3 regions of the Shewanella sp. Scap07 genome follow, and region 1 is predicted to be linked to each of the others. Evidence: predicted binding sites of a transcription regulator. Region 1 holds the regulator's gene; each other region holds the start of a gene.
What was found. The regulator sigma-54, encoded in region 1, starts transcription at its own class of promoters, with help from an activator protein. The targets are predictions, from matches to a motif close to GTTGGCACGNNNNTNGNNT.

Region 1 (5,646 bases):
CCAGGTGGAAGCCTAGGCCGGAAGCTATTGCTAAAAGTAAGCGATGTGATGCACCAAGGCAATGAGCTGCCTTGCGTTCAGCAGCATATTTCAGTCACTGATGCCTTATATGAAATCACCAAAAAAGGCTTAGGTATGACCGCGGTAGTTGATAAGCTGGGCCTACTGGTCGGCATATTTACCGATGGTGATCTACGCCGAGTGATTGACGCCCAAGTCAACCTACGTGATACCTCAATTGAAGATGTGATGAGCAAAGGCTGTGTCACTGTTAGCGACAACATCCTCGCTGCCGAAGCATTAAAAGTGATGGATGAAAAAGATATCAACGGCCTAATCGTCATCAATCAAGAGCAACAACCTATCGGTGCATTGAATATGCTCGATATGGTTAAAGCAGGAGTAATTTAACATGTCTCATCAAGGATTTTACGGCCCTATTAGCGAGCATGTTTGGCAAAAAGCGCAGCACATCAAGCTGCTTATTTGTGACGTTGATGGGGTATTTTCTGATGGCCTAGTTTACATGAGTAATTCAGGTGATGAGATTAAGAGTTTTCATACCCGCGATGGTTACGGCGTACGTTCATTACTAAGTAGTGATATTCCTGTCGCGATTATTACCGGTCGTAAATCAAAAATTGTCGAAGATAGAATGACGGCGCTGGGTATTACCCACATATACCAGGGTATAGACAACAAAATGGTACCCTACCAAGAATTATTAACACTCTATAAGGTCACACCTGAGCAAGTGGCTTATATCGGTGATGATATGGTGGATTTACCCGTCATGCAGCAAGTGGGTCTGTCAGTGTGTGTTGCCGATGGCCACCCTTATGTGAAAGCACGCGCCGATATGGTCACCCATATTCGTGGCGGGCATGGTGCACTGCGAGAACTTACCGATTTGTTGCTGTTAAGCCAAGATAAGTTCGATACCGCCCACGGTATGAGTATATGAACAGAGTCACCATTGCTATTATCGTGTTTTTTGGCACTGCGCTAATCCTCTATTGGCAAGTGCAATCTAAGCGCAGCAATAATGTGCAACTTCAAGATGGTAGTGAACATCCTGATTATGTGATCAACGATCTCAAAAGCATTGAGTTCAATGAGCAAGGTGAAATTAATAGCCGGGTATCAGCTCGTCATATGGAACACTTTGAAGAAGCCAATATGACTTACTTTACGGAGCCGGTCTACCTACTCTACCCGGATGAAGGCAAAGCCCAATGGCGACTGCGTTCATCAACTGGCACATTAGATAAAAACAGCGGTCATGTTACATTAGAAAAAGATGTTATCATTGACGCCATCAGCCCTGAAGAGCCGATACAAACAATTGAAACAACATACCTAGAACTCGATTTAAACACCATGATTATGACGTCAGATAGGACAATCAATATCACGGGAAACGACTTCATCATCACGGGTGAAGGCTTGTTTGGCGATCTGAACAAGCAAACCGTAAAACTGACGAGTCAGGTAAAAGGTACTTATGAAACTAAATAAACTTATTGCTGCTGCTTGTTTGTCAGTCCTTAGCTTGCAGATTGGTGCGGTTGAAAACGATTTGCTGCAAGAAGTCAAAATTGCCGCTGCGAGCCAAGAAGCAGATATTAAAAATAATCAAATAATCTTCAATGGCCCAGTTGAGGTTACCCAAGGCTCAATCAAGATTAATGCAGATGAGCTACGCGCGTTTACCAAAGATGAAAGTAATGGCAAAATTTTGGTTGCTACCGGTACCCCGGCAACGTATTCACAAATAATGGAAGATGGTCGTCCAGCAAAAGCCAGCGCCAGTGAAATTCGCTATGAACTTGCCACCCGCACCTTAACCCTAATTGGCAATGCCACACTTGAGCAAGATGGTAGCCAAGTGACCGGTAACCAAATACGTTACAACATTGAACAACAACAGTTAATTGCAGAGAGTACCGGCAATGACCGTGTCATTACGATTATCCAACCCGAAAACTACCAAGAGCTTGATGAACCTGAAAGCAAACCTCAGGAGCAACAATGACCGATAAAACGCTCAAAGCGGTCAATTTAGCCAAAAGCTACAAAAGCCGCGCTGTGGTTCAAGATGTGAGTTTAACCGTTAAAACTGGGCAGATCGTCGGCTTACTGGGCCCAAATGGTGCGGGTAAAACGACCACTTTCTACATGGTTGTTGGCTTAGTTCAGAGTGATAAAGGTCGTATCTTTATTGATGAAGACGATTTAACTTTAGATCCTATGCACCTGCGTGCGCGCAAAGGTATTGGTTACCTGCCACAAGAAGCCAGTATTTTCCGCAAGTTATCGGTTAGAGATAACATCATGGCCGTGCTGCAAACCCGTAAAGAGCTCAATACCGCACAGCGAGAAGAACAGTTAGAACATTTATTGGAAGAGTTCCACATTACTCACATTCGCGATAGCCAAGGTATGGCACTATCGGGCGGTGAAAGACGTCGAGTTGAGATTGCTCGGGCACTTGCGGCAAACCCGAAGTTTATCTTATTAGATGAACCGTTTGCGGGAGTCGATCCTATCTCGGTTATCGACATCAAAAAGATCATTGAGCAACTGAAAAACCGCGGCCTTGGTGTGTTAATTACTGACCACAATGTACGCGAAACACTCGATGTTTGTGAGCGAGCCTATATTGTGAGTCATGGCAATCTTATCGCTGAAGGCACACCCGCTGAAATCTTGGACAATCAACAAGTCCGTGCGGTGTACTTAGGTGAACAATTCAAGCTATAGTTAAACCATAGTGAGGGTGATGACTGTTGACAGTGTCATCACCTGATTAAATTTTGGGGATTAGAGAAACCCCATAAAAAACAAGCAAGCTTTCTCATTTTATAATTACAAAGAAGGGAATAGCAGTAAGATGAAAGCGTCACTCCAGCTCAAAATGGGTCAACAGCTCACCATGACTCCTCAGCTGCAACAGGCCATCCGCCTCCTGCAGCTGTCGTCATTGGAATTGCAGCAAGAGATCCAACAAGCATTAGAGTCCAACCCGCTATTAGAATTGGACGAAGAGCAAACCGACGCCAGCGATAGCAGCCAAGATGATAAAAATAGCGACACTGACGACTACAGCGCAACCACTGACAGCGCCAGCAATCAAGATAGCTCATCAGTAGAAACATCCGAGGCCCTCACCCAAGAATCAATGCCAGATGAACTGCCCGTTGATACCACGTGGGATGAGGTATATACCGCAGCCCCCAATGCCAGTTCTGGCGCAATGCGTGATGATGATATGCCCTTCCAAGGTGAAACCAGCGAAGGCTTGTATGAACATTTAGAGTGGCAAAAAAACCTCACGCCTTTTTCAGACAATGACAATGCCATCGCCACGGCTATTATTGACGCCATTGACGAGCGCGGCTATTTAACTCAAACCTGCGAAGATATTCTCGATGCCATGGGCGATCCGGAAATAGAACTCGATGAAGTTGAAGCGGTACTTAAACGCATTCAACACTTCGACCCTATTGGCGTGGCCGCCCGAGATTTAAGCGAGTGCTTGTCAATTCAGTTGGCACAGTTTAGCGAGAGTACCCCGCATATTGGCAATGCCAAGCTACTCATCAAAGAGCATTTAGATTTAATTGCTGGGCGAGACTTCCGCTTGCTGATGCGTAAAACTAAGCTCAAAGAAGATGATTTACGTGAAGCCATTGCATTGATCCAATCACTGAACCCTAGACCCGGGTTAACCGTTGCGCCTAACCGTGATGAGTATGTGATTCCGGATGTTACGGTCACTAAACAAAAAGGCCGCTGGGTGGTTGAACTCAACCCTGATTACATGCCAAAAATCAATGTCAATCAGCACTACGCATCTATGGCTCGTAGCACTAAAAACCAAGCCGATAGTCAATTTATTCGAGGTCACCTCCAAGAAGCGAAATGGTTCTTAAAAAGCCTTGAGAGTCGCAATGATACCTTGCTAAAGGTGGCTAACTGCATCGTTGATTTCCAACAAGGATTCTTCGAGTTTGGTGAAGAGGCCATGAAGCCAATGGTCCTCAACGATATTGCTGAAGCGGTAGAAATGCATGAATCGACCATATCACGAGTTACCACACAGAAGTATATGCACACCCCACGTGGCATTTTTGAACTAAAATACTTCTTTTCGAGTCATGTTGGCACAGATGATGGCGGCGAGTGCTCTTCGACAGCTATTCGCGCATTCATCAAGAAATTAGTGGCAGCAGAGAACCAGAAGAAACCACTAAGCGATAGCAAGATGGCACAGCTATTGGCTGAACAAGGAATAAAAGTGGCTAGACGGACCATTGCCAAGTATCGTGAGGCAATGCTTATACCACCGTCAAACCAACGTAAGAGTTTATGATCCGTTAATTGAACACTGGAGGACCTATATGCAAATTAATTTGACTGGACACCATGTAGAGATCACTGATTCATTGAGAACTTATGTTCAAGAAAAGTTCTCAAAGCTTGAACGCCATTTCGATCAGATCAATAATGTGCACGTTGTGTTGAATGTAGAAAAAATGCAACAGAAAGCTGAAGCCAAAGTTCACCTTTCCGGCGGTGAAGTGTTTGCCACTTCCCATAATGCAGATATGTATGCCGCCATTGACTCCCTGATAGATAAGCTCGATCGTCAGGTAATTAAACATAAAGAGAAGCTGACAAAACATTAACGATGGAACTAAGTACCATCCTGCGGCCGGAGTGCACGACCTGTGCCACACCGGGCAGTAAGAAAAAGGTACTGGAATTAATCAGCGATTTAGCTGCTGTCCAGTACCCTACCCTTTCCTCACAAGAGATTTTTGAAAGCCTATTGGCTAGAGAGAAGATGGGTAGCACAGGTATAGGTAACGGTATCGCCATTCCTCACGGTCGTCTGAGTAATATCGAATATCCTGTCGCAGTATTGGTCAAGTGTGCTGAGCCGATTGCGTTTGACTCAATCGACAATCAGCCAGTTGATATCTTATTTGCTTTACTGGTGCCCAGTGATCAGTGTGAACAACATTTAAGTACTTTATCCTGCATGGCTGAAAAACTTAATGATAAATTCATACTCAAACAGCTCAGAAAGTCCCATGATGAAGCAGAACTTTATCAGGTGATAACTCAATGAAACTCGTGATGGTATCCGGACGTTCCGGCTCAGGTAAATCAGTAGTACTTAGGGTACTTGAAGACTTAGGTTACTATTGTGTCGACAATTTACCTTTGCCACTGATGGACTCGCTGCTGGAGCAGCTGAAAGGCCGCAATGAACTGGTTGCCATCAGTGTTGATGTACGTAATATGCCAGAGCAAGATATCGAGCTGGAAAAGCAGCTTGCTAATTTGCCAGCAGACACCGAACTACTGAGCTTCTTTCTCGATGCCAGTGATGAAGTGTTGCTAAAACGCTACAGCGAAACTCGTCGCCTACACCCACTCTCCCATTCACAAGCATCACTAAAAGAAGCTATTGAGCTCGAAGGTAAATTACTCAGCCCTGTAGCCGACTTGGTCGATCATTATATCGATACCTCTAATCGCAATATTTATGATCTAAGTGATAGGGTGAGAGAGATCCTGCTTGGCACTGTCGACAAAGAGTTAGTTATCAACTTTGAATCATTTGGCTTCAAACAT
Region 2 (5,646 bases), 960 kb from region 1:
TAGGCCTTGCTCATTAGAAAAACGCGCCAGCGCAACACGTGCTAGCGGCACGGTCGAGCCGTTACTGTAACTGGCATTAATTAGACCATCAGCGCCCACTTCCACATTGGTCAAACGTCCAACTGTGGTACCGTCCTGAGTCAATTCAGTGACTTCAAATGGTGATGCATACTGTGTTGGATTATTGAAGTTAACCGTCAATGTTTGCGTACCATCGGCACCAGGGCCTAATACGTTAGCACCATTAACACCTAGCTCTTCAGTGGTTATCACAGCAGGGTCACTACCGGTGTAGGCGCCTGTGTCGTTAAAGGTTAATACTGCACCTTTCCAACCACCCGCATTGGTCGCACTGCCAGTACCATCTGGGGTGCCATCACCATTGGTATCTGTTTGATAAGTACCCGCTGGACCGGCTAAATCAACTTGTTGGCCATCAACAGCATAAAATGCCACCCAGTTACTTTCACCGGTATAGGCCGCTTCTGGCGGACGCACAAAATAGGTCGTCATAATGTGCGGCTCGCCAAGTGAGTCATACATGGTGACCGAAGTAGAATTGTTATAGGTATCGGGATCGTTAGGATCAAAATTTGCTGGGTCTAATGTCGCTTCGCCGGCATTTAAGTTCATTTGCAAGCCAACATTTTCTGACATCTGTGGACTACCTGCAGTGTCAGGAATTTTGACGGGTTGCGTAGTCGTTAAACTCACTGATGTAGAGTTACCGTCGGCATCAACCGGGAAGGTTTGTAAAAAGTTACCCGCAGAGTCAACCAAATAGCTATCCGCGTCCACCTTAAAAGCACCAGCTCGTGTGTAACTATGATCTTGTGAGCCTAGTTCTGATGAGGTAACGAAAAAGCCACCACCATTGATGGCCATATCAAGTGCGTTATTAGTAAACTGCAAACTGCCTTGATGAAATTGCTGGGCAACTTGTGTAGTCGTTGCACCGCCACCCACAGCCGTTTTACTATTGGCAAAAATTGAGTTGGCATACACATCTGCAAACTCAGCACGTGACTCTTTAAAGCCAACAGTATTAACGTTGGAAATATTATTAGCCGTAGTATTTAGATCTTTTTGAGCCGCGGCGATCCCACTCAATGCAATGTTAAACGACATAGTTCACCCCTATCATAAAATTCTGTATAAATTAGGCTTAAAGCCAAATCTGCCCAAATGTTAAGTTTCAGACACTGCCAAAACATCACCGAGCTTAATGCCACCGATACCTCTTAAATTTAAGATGGCACCTGTGCTTGCTGTTCCGAGTGACACACTGGTTACGTGTGCATAGGTTGAGACTGGCAAATCTTGATTCTCGCCATCAACTCGTCCTGTCGCTTTAATGGAGTAATTACCACTAGCAACAGGCTCACCATTCTTGTCTAGGCCATCCCAAGCCACATCAATATTGCCGCCGGCACTGCCATCTACGGTATAAGTCTTAACTAGCTGACCTTTCTCATCTTCAATTCGTACCGTAATACTTTCTATAGGCTCTGGCGTACTGACAATACCTTTTAGGCTTGGATCCTCAGCTGAAATATGACCAGTATCTGACGGAATCAGTACTTTCTGGCCGACCAACCCTGACGCCTGCAACGCCTGACTCGATGTCATGACGGTATTAAGGTTTACAATCTCTTCATTAAGGTTATTGATACCATCTACCGTAGAGAATGAGGCCATTTGCGCAATCATCTGATCGTTATCAACTGGCTTAAATGGGTCTTGCATCGATAACTGCTGACTGAGTAACGAGAAAAAGTCTTCTTGGGTCAATTCCTGGCTGTTGGCTTCTGGAATTGACGACTCTTCTGGTAGTCGAATGCCATCAAGGAATGGATTACCTGTTAGCTCAGTCTGAGTTTGAGCCGATGCACTGGCACTACCAATATCACTAGTCGCTTGTGCCGGCGCTATCGTCTTGTCTGCCGTTGATTGACTCGACAGCGGTTGATTAGTTAACGGATTAATGAGGCTCACTGCTTACCTCCTACTGTTTGCCAATACGTAGTGTTTGTTGCAACATCGACTTTGCCGCATCTGCCACTTGCACATTCATCTGATAAGACCGTGACGCTGAAATCATATTCGCCATCTCCTCCATCACATTGACATTGGGCTTATAGATAAAACCATCTGCGTCAGCCATAGGGTGAGAAGGTGAGAATTCTTTTTGCAACGGCATATCACTTTCTACAATGCCTGCGACTTTCACTGAAGTAGTCGCTTGTTGCTGGTGAGTGGCTTTCGCCATCTCTGCTTCAAAAATGGGGTGTCTTGCTCGGTAAGTGCCTTCAACACTGCTAGAAACCGCATCAGCATTAGCAATATTACTTGCCGTTGTATTCAATCGGACCGATTGCGCTGACATGCCTGAGCCGGCCACATTAAAAATATCGAATAAGCTCATAATTAACTTCCTCTCAGGGCTTTTTTAAGGCCGGAAAACTTACTATCGAGAAATCCAAGCGACATTTGGTATTCCAAAGCATTTTGCATAAATTCAGATTTTTCCTGTTGCACATCAACGGTATTGCCATCACCTGTATCAGGCTGATTAGGCACTCGATAAGCAACATGCTGTTGGGTCAATGCTTTTAAATCAAAGTGCTTACTATTGGTTTCGCTCATTGCTAGGCCACTTTGATTTGAACGTGCTGATTGCATCGCCTTATCAAAGTCAATGTCTTGTGCTTTATAGTGAGGTGTATCGGCATTCGCTATGTTTGATGAGATCACCTGAGCACGTTGAGAGCGCACTCCCAATGTGTATTGATGAACCCCCAACGCTTTGTCAAAACTGATCGCCATAAAATTGCCTCCTCAAATAGATGCAATAAATAAAGCAATAGTTGTGCCAAAAAAAACAAGAGGAGAGTAACAGAAGTGAGTTAAACGAAAATGCCAACACAATGGTTGGCATTTTTAGGCAATGAAATGGCAGTAAATGTCTGCTTAATTACGCTTTTGGTAATAAATCCCTGGGTTGCACCGCACCATATCAAATTCTTCAGTTAAACCAGCAATAGACTCGGATGCGCCCAAAAATAAAATGCCTTTTGGATTTAAAGCGGCAGCAAATTGCCGCAAGATTTTTGCCTTTGCCTCTGGTGCAAAATAGATCAGCACATTACGGCAAAAAATAATGTCAAACTTGCCTAACAAGGTATAACTCTCAAGCAAGTTATGTGCTCGAAAATTCACCAAGCGCTTGACGTTAGGCTTAATGGTCATAGTGCTATTGGCTGTCGCATCAAAAAACTGACGCTTTCTTTCCTCTGACAAACCACGCCCCAAAGCCAAGCTGTCGTATTCGCCGCTTTTACACTTTTCTAGCATAGAAGGTGACAAATCTGTTGCTAATATGGATGCGCTTCCCGGCAGAGTGCCAGGGCGTTTTTGCTGATATTCCAGAATGGTCATCGCCAATGAATACGGTTCTTGGCCTGATGAGCACGCCGCTGACCATATTTTTAACGGTCGACCAAGGCGGCTATATTCAGGTAACAGCGTGTTGCCTAGCAATTCAAACGGATAACGATCGCGGAACCATAAGGTTTCATTGGTCGTCATCGCGTCAATCACTTCTGCACGCAATTGCCGCTCGGTTGGCTTCATTGAATGCTTCACCACCTCAGACAATGACGGCAAATTATATTTGCCCATCAATGGCGCCAACCGGCTACGAACTAAATATTGTTTATTGTCACCCAGCACAATACCGCTGTGTTGCTCCAGAAATAATCTGAATTGATTGTATTCCGCTTCAGCGAGTGATTTATTCGGCACCGTGGCATCCCAATATTAAATTAAAATCAGCTACAACATACACTATAGCAAGTAAATGGCAGCGCAGCTTTATACATTAGCTAACTGTCTGATACAAGATAAAAAGTGCATCTTATATCAATTTGCAGTTATAAACTTAAATGTTTGTTTACTGCTGCGGCAAGTTCATCTGGGTTAAATTTGGCAATGAAGTCATTAGCACCCACTTTTTCAACCATAGCCTGATTAAATACCCCACTTAACGACGTGTGTAGAACCACTTTAATGTCTTTAAGTTTTGGGTTATCGCGAATCTCAGCGGTCAGTGTGTACCCATCCATTTCGGGCATTTCAATATCAGAGATAATGAGTGGGATTTCTGTGGCCACATTATCCATTTCAGCTGCAACTGCGGTCAGTTTATCTAACGCTTCACGGCCATCTTTTGCTGTATCAATTTGCAAACTCAAAGACTCAAGTGCCCTGATGATCTGTTTACGCGCCACAGCTGAGTCATCAATGACCATAATATGGTAATGCTGCTCTCTATCAATTGTTAACTGCTCATCAACCTCTTTACTGATTTGGGTTTTCACCGGCGAGATCTCATCGAGGATTTTTTCAACATCCAATATCTCGACCAACTCACCTTCAATTTCAGTCACCGCGGTTAAGTAAGAATAACGACCTGCGCCCTGTGGCGGCGGCATGATAGCTTCCCAATTCATATTGATGATCCGCTCTACCGAGCTGACCAAAAAGCCTTGTACACTGCGGTTATACTCAGAAATAATGATGAAGCATCCTTCCGTGTTTTCTATTGGGCGCCCACCTGTAGCAGCACTCAAATCAATCACCGAAATCGTCTTGCCACGAATGTGAGCCACACCACGAACAAAAGTATTGAGTTTAGGTAATCCCGTCAGTGGTGGACACTGCAATACTTCTTTAACTTTAAAGACGTTAATACCAAAACGTTGGCGACCGTTTAATTTAAACAGCAGTAACTCTAAGCGGTTCTGACCAACTAATTGAGTACGTTTATTAACCGATTCAAGAATATTCGACATAATGCCTTGCCTTGTTGCCTTCCCGGCGTGGTGAATGCTGACCTAAAAATCTCTCGCGTAACTTGAGTATAGGCATACTAATTGCTTTATCTACTTTATATGACAACCTGACCGATATTTTGTCAAACTTCTGACGCTATTTTTGTTTTATTAATTGATGTCAGTATCAGGTCACAACGAAAGTATAGGTGTAATCTAGCTGATCAAGCTAGTCTATTCATTATGAAAGTAAATTTAGCGTACTTTTTCATCATTTTACTGTTACCTTGGCACCTGAGTGCCGAGGTAAAACCGCATACCCCTTCTCTATCGACCATTTCCCAATTAGCTATAGGCATAATTGAAGATAATATTGATGTTCCGCCCCATGCCAAGGTATCCATCACGCCGCAAAACCTTGATACCCGATTAAGTCCACCACTGTGTATAGGCCCTGTGAATGCTGAACTCGCGACCACTCGCGCCATAAAACGTAATAACACCATTAAGATAAGCTGCGAGACGCCACAAATGGCGTATCCATGGCAAATATTTATTTCTGTCAGAGTAGACATTCTCTACCCTGTAGTCGTAGCCACCGAAACACTAGGCCCTGGTGATGTGATCTCATCGAGTGCAGTGGGCATTGAATATATCGAGCAAAGTCAGCTTCGTGGTCAACAGTTTGACGATACCGCACTGGTTGTCGGTACCCGAGTGAAACGGCGTATTAGCATGAACCAGCCACTTTTTACCGATAACTTATGTTTTGTCTGCAAAGGCGATACGGTCTCTATCTATGCCAAAACGGCAA
Region 3 (5,646 bases), 1.6 Mb from region 1:
ACAGGTGCGCCATCTACTTGCCCAGCCGGAACCGGCGCGACAGAACCTGCTTCCTCACTGGTCTCAATAGTAAAGACATAGGCATCTAAAACAGCTTCATATTTCACGTGCGCGTTGCTGATTTCAAACGCCCCTACATCGTAATCGTCTCCTGGCAATACAGCCTCAACAGGAGCAGGGATTTCAAAATCAGATTGCTTTGTGCCATCAGAGCCACATCCAGATAGGAGTATCGTCGTCACCCAACAGGGGATGATAAGTTTTTTCAGATTATTCATGTTAAATCACCATATAGTTTCGAATCGAAACTATATTTGATCAAAACATTTTGCTTGTCAACATTGTTTTTAGTCGATACCATTCTGTTATGGATATATATGAAACATACAAACTCATAGAAAGGTTGGGTGAAATCACCCGGGCGAACCTGAGAAAAGTGGCGACCAAATGCGGCCTTCAACCTGTGCAGGTTGAGGTCCTTCATTACCTTGTTTCATGCAACCAATTTTCTAACACCTTGATGTCGGTGGTGGACTACCTGGGCCAAACAAAAGGGACAGTGTCACAAACCATCAAATCGCTCGAGGCAAAAGGCTTTATTGAGAAGATTCCCGATAAGCATGACAAACGCACAGTCAGGTTATGGGTGACGCAAAAAGGCAAAAAACTCATAGAACAAGAGTTACCAGGAATGCCTTTCACTGAAGCTTTGGAAAGTTTAGATACAGAAAGTCAGTCCTCGCTAACCAAATCATTAAGCGCATTGAATAGCGCCCTATTGAAAACCAATAACATGGATACGTTTGGTGTATGCAGGACATGTATTCACAACGAAAAACACGCCAATGGCTATTTTTGTCGCTTGCTCAACATTGATCTCACCGAAGATGAAACAGACAAAATCTGCAAAGAGCATGCATTAAAGGTCTCATAGGCTGTGAGTCTCCCGCAGCTGACCGCCAAAATGTTATCCGTACAAACGCCTGTTTGGCACCATGGTCCAAAAAACGAGTATCACCTGCTAGCTAAATAAGTTGTTGACCACTTTCCTGCACCTGTGTTCCACCGTGCTAAGTCATCAAGCTACAAGAAAATAAAAAAGCACGGGTTTAATTTAACTCTGACGGGATTGAAGCGTTTATCTGTAGGGCGTAGAGGAGATCTGGTTGATAAAATTTAGACATAAAAAAACCTGCTTATTAGCAGGTTTCTTACTTTCTTAATGAAAGTCTCTTCGAAAAGAGTATTTTGATTGGTACCGGTGGACGGACTTGAACCGTCACGCTCGAAAGCAACGGATTTTGAATCCGTCGTGTCTACCAATTCCACCACACCGGCATTAATCAAATAGACCTTAAATCACAGGCTCTGCGAAGTAAGTGAACGGAATTATACCTTTGGATTTGGATATCGCAAGCCTTTTACTTAACCTTTAGTATCAAACGAGCATTTTTCCAGCGAAGGCGCCCTTGTTGGCCCCTTTGACAATCGAAACCATGCTGCCTGCCAGTCAATTGCCAGCTTCACAACACAAAATAGATAAAATTTTCCATTTGCATAGCAATCCTTGATCAAGATCAGCAAAAGTTGGTAACAATCGCGGTAATTTAGGGATATCAAATTTTGATACATCTGCGAAAGAGGATTTCACTATGGCATTTTGGTTAGATTTAATGTTTGGTAACGCCATTGGTTTGCTGTCGATGATTGTGATATTCGCCACAATAGGGATTATGTCGTACATCATGTGGATGTTCATTAGCAAATCCAAACCACAATAAGCCGCAGCAGTAGCTAAGCGCGCATCAAAAAAATAACAAAATTTCTAATGCAGGGGGCCCATTGAGCCCCCATTTTTTTGTCTAGGCAATATGGATATTAACAGTGGCAGCCTGCGCCTTAAGCGGCATGCTTGCGCTGCGGCGCTATGCTATTGGCAAAAGTTGGGCGTGCTTTTATCAATAACTGCATCTCTTCCTGGCTAGGCTCACCCACTGGCAAACGTAACACCTGACGGTTAAGGTAACTGCGCGCCTGCATTGATATTTTAAAGTCGGCCGTCGACCCCTGAATCGCGTAATGCCTTTGGTTACCCATCGGCTGCAAAATATTGGTTTCAACTAAACTCATTACCGCGGGTTCAGCTTCAGGTAGAGTTAAAATAGTTTCGCCTTGTAAAAAGAACTCCCGCAATAACGCTCGCTCGGTTGGGTCAAGTAAGCGGACTTTTTTCTCAATCACTTCAACATTGCGCTTGCTCTTGAGGTAGGTAATTGCTTCATCTAAAAAGTAACTTGCCACCTGAGTCAGCAAGTACGCACTACCGATTATCAATCCTAACCCTAAGTAGTGAGCATATTGTTGGACAAACACATCCAATCGCAAGGTTTCCATCACAGCACTTGGGGCAAACAGCAATGTTGCGCTGACCAATGCAAGCCAAAGCATAGTATTAAACACCACTTGTTTTGGGGTGATCTGTTTCATTATTTTGACGTCCACTTTTTCCATCTTCATATACCCAGTGTCAAAGATCTGTACTGGATCTACCAAATGCAAAATAAATGCCAAAATTTTTTTGACGCCTTATATCCATAGATGTATCGAAATAGCCAGAAAATCCCCATAAATCAGTAAGCAGAAAACTGTAGGCCGTCTATGCTTAACACTATATGGATCTGAGACCTAGCGATGATCAGGTAGATTTCATTTAAGGAAAAGGCGCCCCCTGAATACACCATGCAAATATTGACTAGCCAATTGCTCAAGAGCCCAATCGGTAGAAAGCTAACGCTATCTATTATTTTGTTTAGCTCATTGATCACTATACTCACAACGGGTTTTCAACTTTTTAAGGACTACAACAGTGATGTCAGTCGCATCAGTGAGCAGTTTGACAGCATTGAAAAAGTTAACCTAGAGGTGCTAGCGGCAAGCATTTGGGTCATTGACGAGCGACTAATCAATACGCAGATTGACGGTTTGATCCAGCTGCCAGATATCACCTTTATCGCCATCAACGATGACAGTGGCCAAGAGTGGGAAGCGGGGATACCCAAACCAGAAAATACCATAGAGAAATCCTTTCCACTGACCTATAACTCAGGCAATGATGTGATTCCTGTTGGCAGTTTGTTAGTGCAAGCCGATCTGCGGGCGGTGTATGACAAACTACTCGATCGCGCCATCGTCATCTTAATATCTAATGCGATAAAAACCTTCATTGTGGCCGGCTTTATCTTGTTTTTAGTCTGGTTTCAGATCACTCGGCACCTGCTTAAGTTGAGTTTATATAGCCAAAATATCCGTATTGATACCGATTTCGAACCACTTATTTTTACTGATAAACAACATCGCCAAGATGAGTTTACTCAAGTCGCTCATGCTATCAATACTATGCAACAGCAGCTGCGAGTCTCCTTTGACGATATCAAGAAATCTAAACAGGAATTGCAAGACGCACTGGCCGATCGAGAGCGCTTGCTGGATTTAGAACGTAGTTACAAGGAGGAGCTTGCTAGACAAGTCAAAGAGCGTACGCAAGAACTAGAACAATCATTGCTGGTATTGAAAAAAGCACAAGAAGTGCTTGTAGAACAAGAGAAAATGGCAGCCTTGGGCGGACTCGTCTCTGGGGTTGCCCATGAGATCAACACCCCAATCGGTATCTGCTTAACAGCAGCCAGTACCCAACTGGTGCACATTAAAGAATTGATCGAATTGATCCACAGTGAAAATGCCACCCTTGAAGAGATCAATTCAATCTTAGAAGAGTACCAACAAAGCTGCGAACTCATTATCAGTAATATTACCCGAGCAAGCAGTTTAATTCAGAAGTTCAAAACAGTCGCTGCCGAGCAGAGTTTAGAAGAAAAACGCAGTTTAAATCTGCGGGAAACATTGCAAGATCACTGTGACTCTATGAAGCTCATCTACCCTAATCAACAAGTTGAAATAGATATTAATGTTGATCCCGAATTGGTGATCACTACCAATCAAAAGCTGCTCAAGCAGATCGTCACCAACATCTTATCTAATGCTTATGCCCATGCTTTTACTGATCTACAGCAAGGCCGCATTTACATAGAAAGTGAATTTGATGGTGAGCACATTAATATCGCCATTCAAGACAATGGCTGTGGCATTAGCGCTGAGGCTGCCACCCATATTTTTGAGCCTTTTTATACCACTACACGTAATAAAGGCGGCACTGGCTTAGGGCTATCTGCCGCCTTTAATGCCGCAACCTTACTCAAAGGCAGCATCAAACTTGATACTGCGCCAATTTTGGGCGGCGCCTGTTTTGTGATTAGCTTTCCTACCAGCAGTGACCCCATTGAAATGCCGGTGATTCCATTACCTTAACCCCAATCAAGCTTAAGATGCATAGCGTTATACGTAACTTAAGCCTTATTGGTGCTTGAGTAACGCTCCGCAGTAAGACAACTAATAGCAATGATCACTTCGACCGCTTTTTGCATCGACTCTAAGCAGATGTATTCATGCTTACCATGAAAATTATGCCCGCCGGTAAAAATATTCGGACAAGGTAATCCCATAAACGATAAGCGACTGCCATCGGTACCGCCGCGAATCGGCTTAATAATGGGTTCGACATTGCAGGCCAGCATTGCCGCTTTAGCAATATCGATAATGTGAGGATGGCCTTCGACCTGCTCGCGCATATTGTAATAGCTATCGGTAATGTCTATGGTCAGTTTGCCAACGGTGAGCTCAGCATCGTACTTAGCAACACGGGATGCTAACCACTGCTTACGCTGCTCAAACTGGTCACGATCAAAGTCACGAATTAAGTACGTTAGCTGCGCAGATTCGGTGACCCCTTGCATGTCCATTAGATGGAAAAAGCCATCGTAATCTTGACTGTTTTCAGGGGTGTCAGCCAACGGCATAGTGGCATGAAAACGTGCTGCCATTGTTTGGGCATTAATCATCACCCCAAATGCACTGCCAGGATGGCAATTGTTACCGGTTGCAGTAACTACTGCGGTGGCAGCATTGAAGTTTTCAAACTCCAGCTCCCCCAGCTCACCACCATCAACCGTATAAGCCCATTGGGCGCCAAAACCCGCTACATCGAACAGGTCTGCACCGCGGCCAATCTCTTCATCGGGGGTAAAACACAGCAAAATATCGCCATGGGATAGTTGTGGATTGTCGATAAGATGCTTTAATGCAGTAATGATCTCGGCTATACCAGCTTTGTCGTCACCGCCAAGCAAAGTTTCGCCATTGGTGGTGATCAGGGTTTGTCCACGATATTGGTTAAGGCTGGGATACTGCTGGGCTGATAAGCTTACCGTTGACGACAGCATGATATCGCCACCTGGGTAATTTTCTATGATTTGCGGTTTAACATCGGCACCGCTGAAGTCCGGCGCAGTATCAAGATGGGCAATAAAGCCAATGGCTGGCACACCTTGAACCGTTGCGGGCACTTTAGCCCTAAGATAAGCCTTATCGTTTAGATGTACATCGCTAAAGCCAAGTTGCTGTAACTCTTGTGCCAGTACTTGAGCAAACGCCAATTGGCCTGCCGTACTTGGGCAAGCGCTAACTTGAGCATCTGACTGGGTATTAAAAGTGACATAGCGTAAAAATCGATCTAAAAGTGGTTTGCTCATA

Region 2: the regulator sigma-54 is predicted to act here: its motif matches at 2,859-2,877, upstream of flgB (flagellar basal body rod protein FlgB).
Region 3: the regulator sigma-54 is predicted to act here: its motif matches at 2,554-2,572, upstream of FLM48_RS03120 (superinfection exclusion B family protein).

The regions. Positions count from the first base shown of each region.
Region 1 is NZ_CP041329.1:4,249,168-4,254,813, forward strand. It holds gene FLM48_RS18700 (KpsF/GutQ family sugar-phosphate isomerase) at 1-411, shown strand, start outside; gene kdsC (3-deoxy-manno-octulosonate-8-phosphatase KdsC) at 413-964, shown strand; gene lptC (LPS export ABC transporter periplasmic protein LptC) at 961-1,518, shown strand; gene lptA (lipopolysaccharide transport periplasmic protein LptA) at 1,505-2,035, shown strand; gene lptB (LPS export ABC transporter ATP-binding protein) at 2,032-2,763, shown strand; gene FLM48_RS18725 (RNA polymerase factor sigma-54) at 2,894-4,375, shown strand; gene hpf (ribosome hibernation promoting factor) at 4,404-4,691, shown strand; gene ptsN (PTS IIA-like nitrogen regulatory protein PtsN) at 4,694-5,137, shown strand; gene rapZ (RNase adapter RapZ) at 5,134-5,646, shown strand, end outside.
Region 2 is NZ_CP041329.1:3,284,227-3,289,872, forward strand. It holds gene flgE (flagellar hook protein FlgE) at 1-1,128, opposite strand, end outside; gene flgD (flagellar hook assembly protein FlgD) at 1,189-1,995, opposite strand; gene flgC (flagellar basal body rod protein FlgC) at 2,006-2,425, opposite strand; gene flgB (flagellar basal body rod protein FlgB) at 2,428-2,826, opposite strand; gene FLM48_RS14385 (protein-glutamate O-methyltransferase CheR) at 2,971-3,804, opposite strand; gene FLM48_RS14390 (chemotaxis protein CheV) at 3,933-4,853, opposite strand; gene flgA (flagellar basal body P-ring formation chaperone FlgA) at 5,076-5,646, shown strand, end outside.
Region 3 is NZ_CP041329.1:717,386-723,031, reverse strand. It holds gene FLM48_RS03140 (hypothetical protein) at 1-278, opposite strand, end outside; gene FLM48_RS03135 (MarR family winged helix-turn-helix transcriptional regulator) at 368-934, shown strand; tRNA gene FLM48_RS03130 (tRNA-Leu) at 1,254-1,338, opposite strand; gene FLM48_RS03125 (DUF3149 domain-containing protein) at 1,653-1,781, shown strand; gene FLM48_RS03120 (superinfection exclusion B family protein) at 1,900-2,511, opposite strand; gene FLM48_RS03115 (ATP-binding protein) at 2,740-4,365, shown strand; gene pepT (peptidase T) at 4,404-5,645, opposite strand.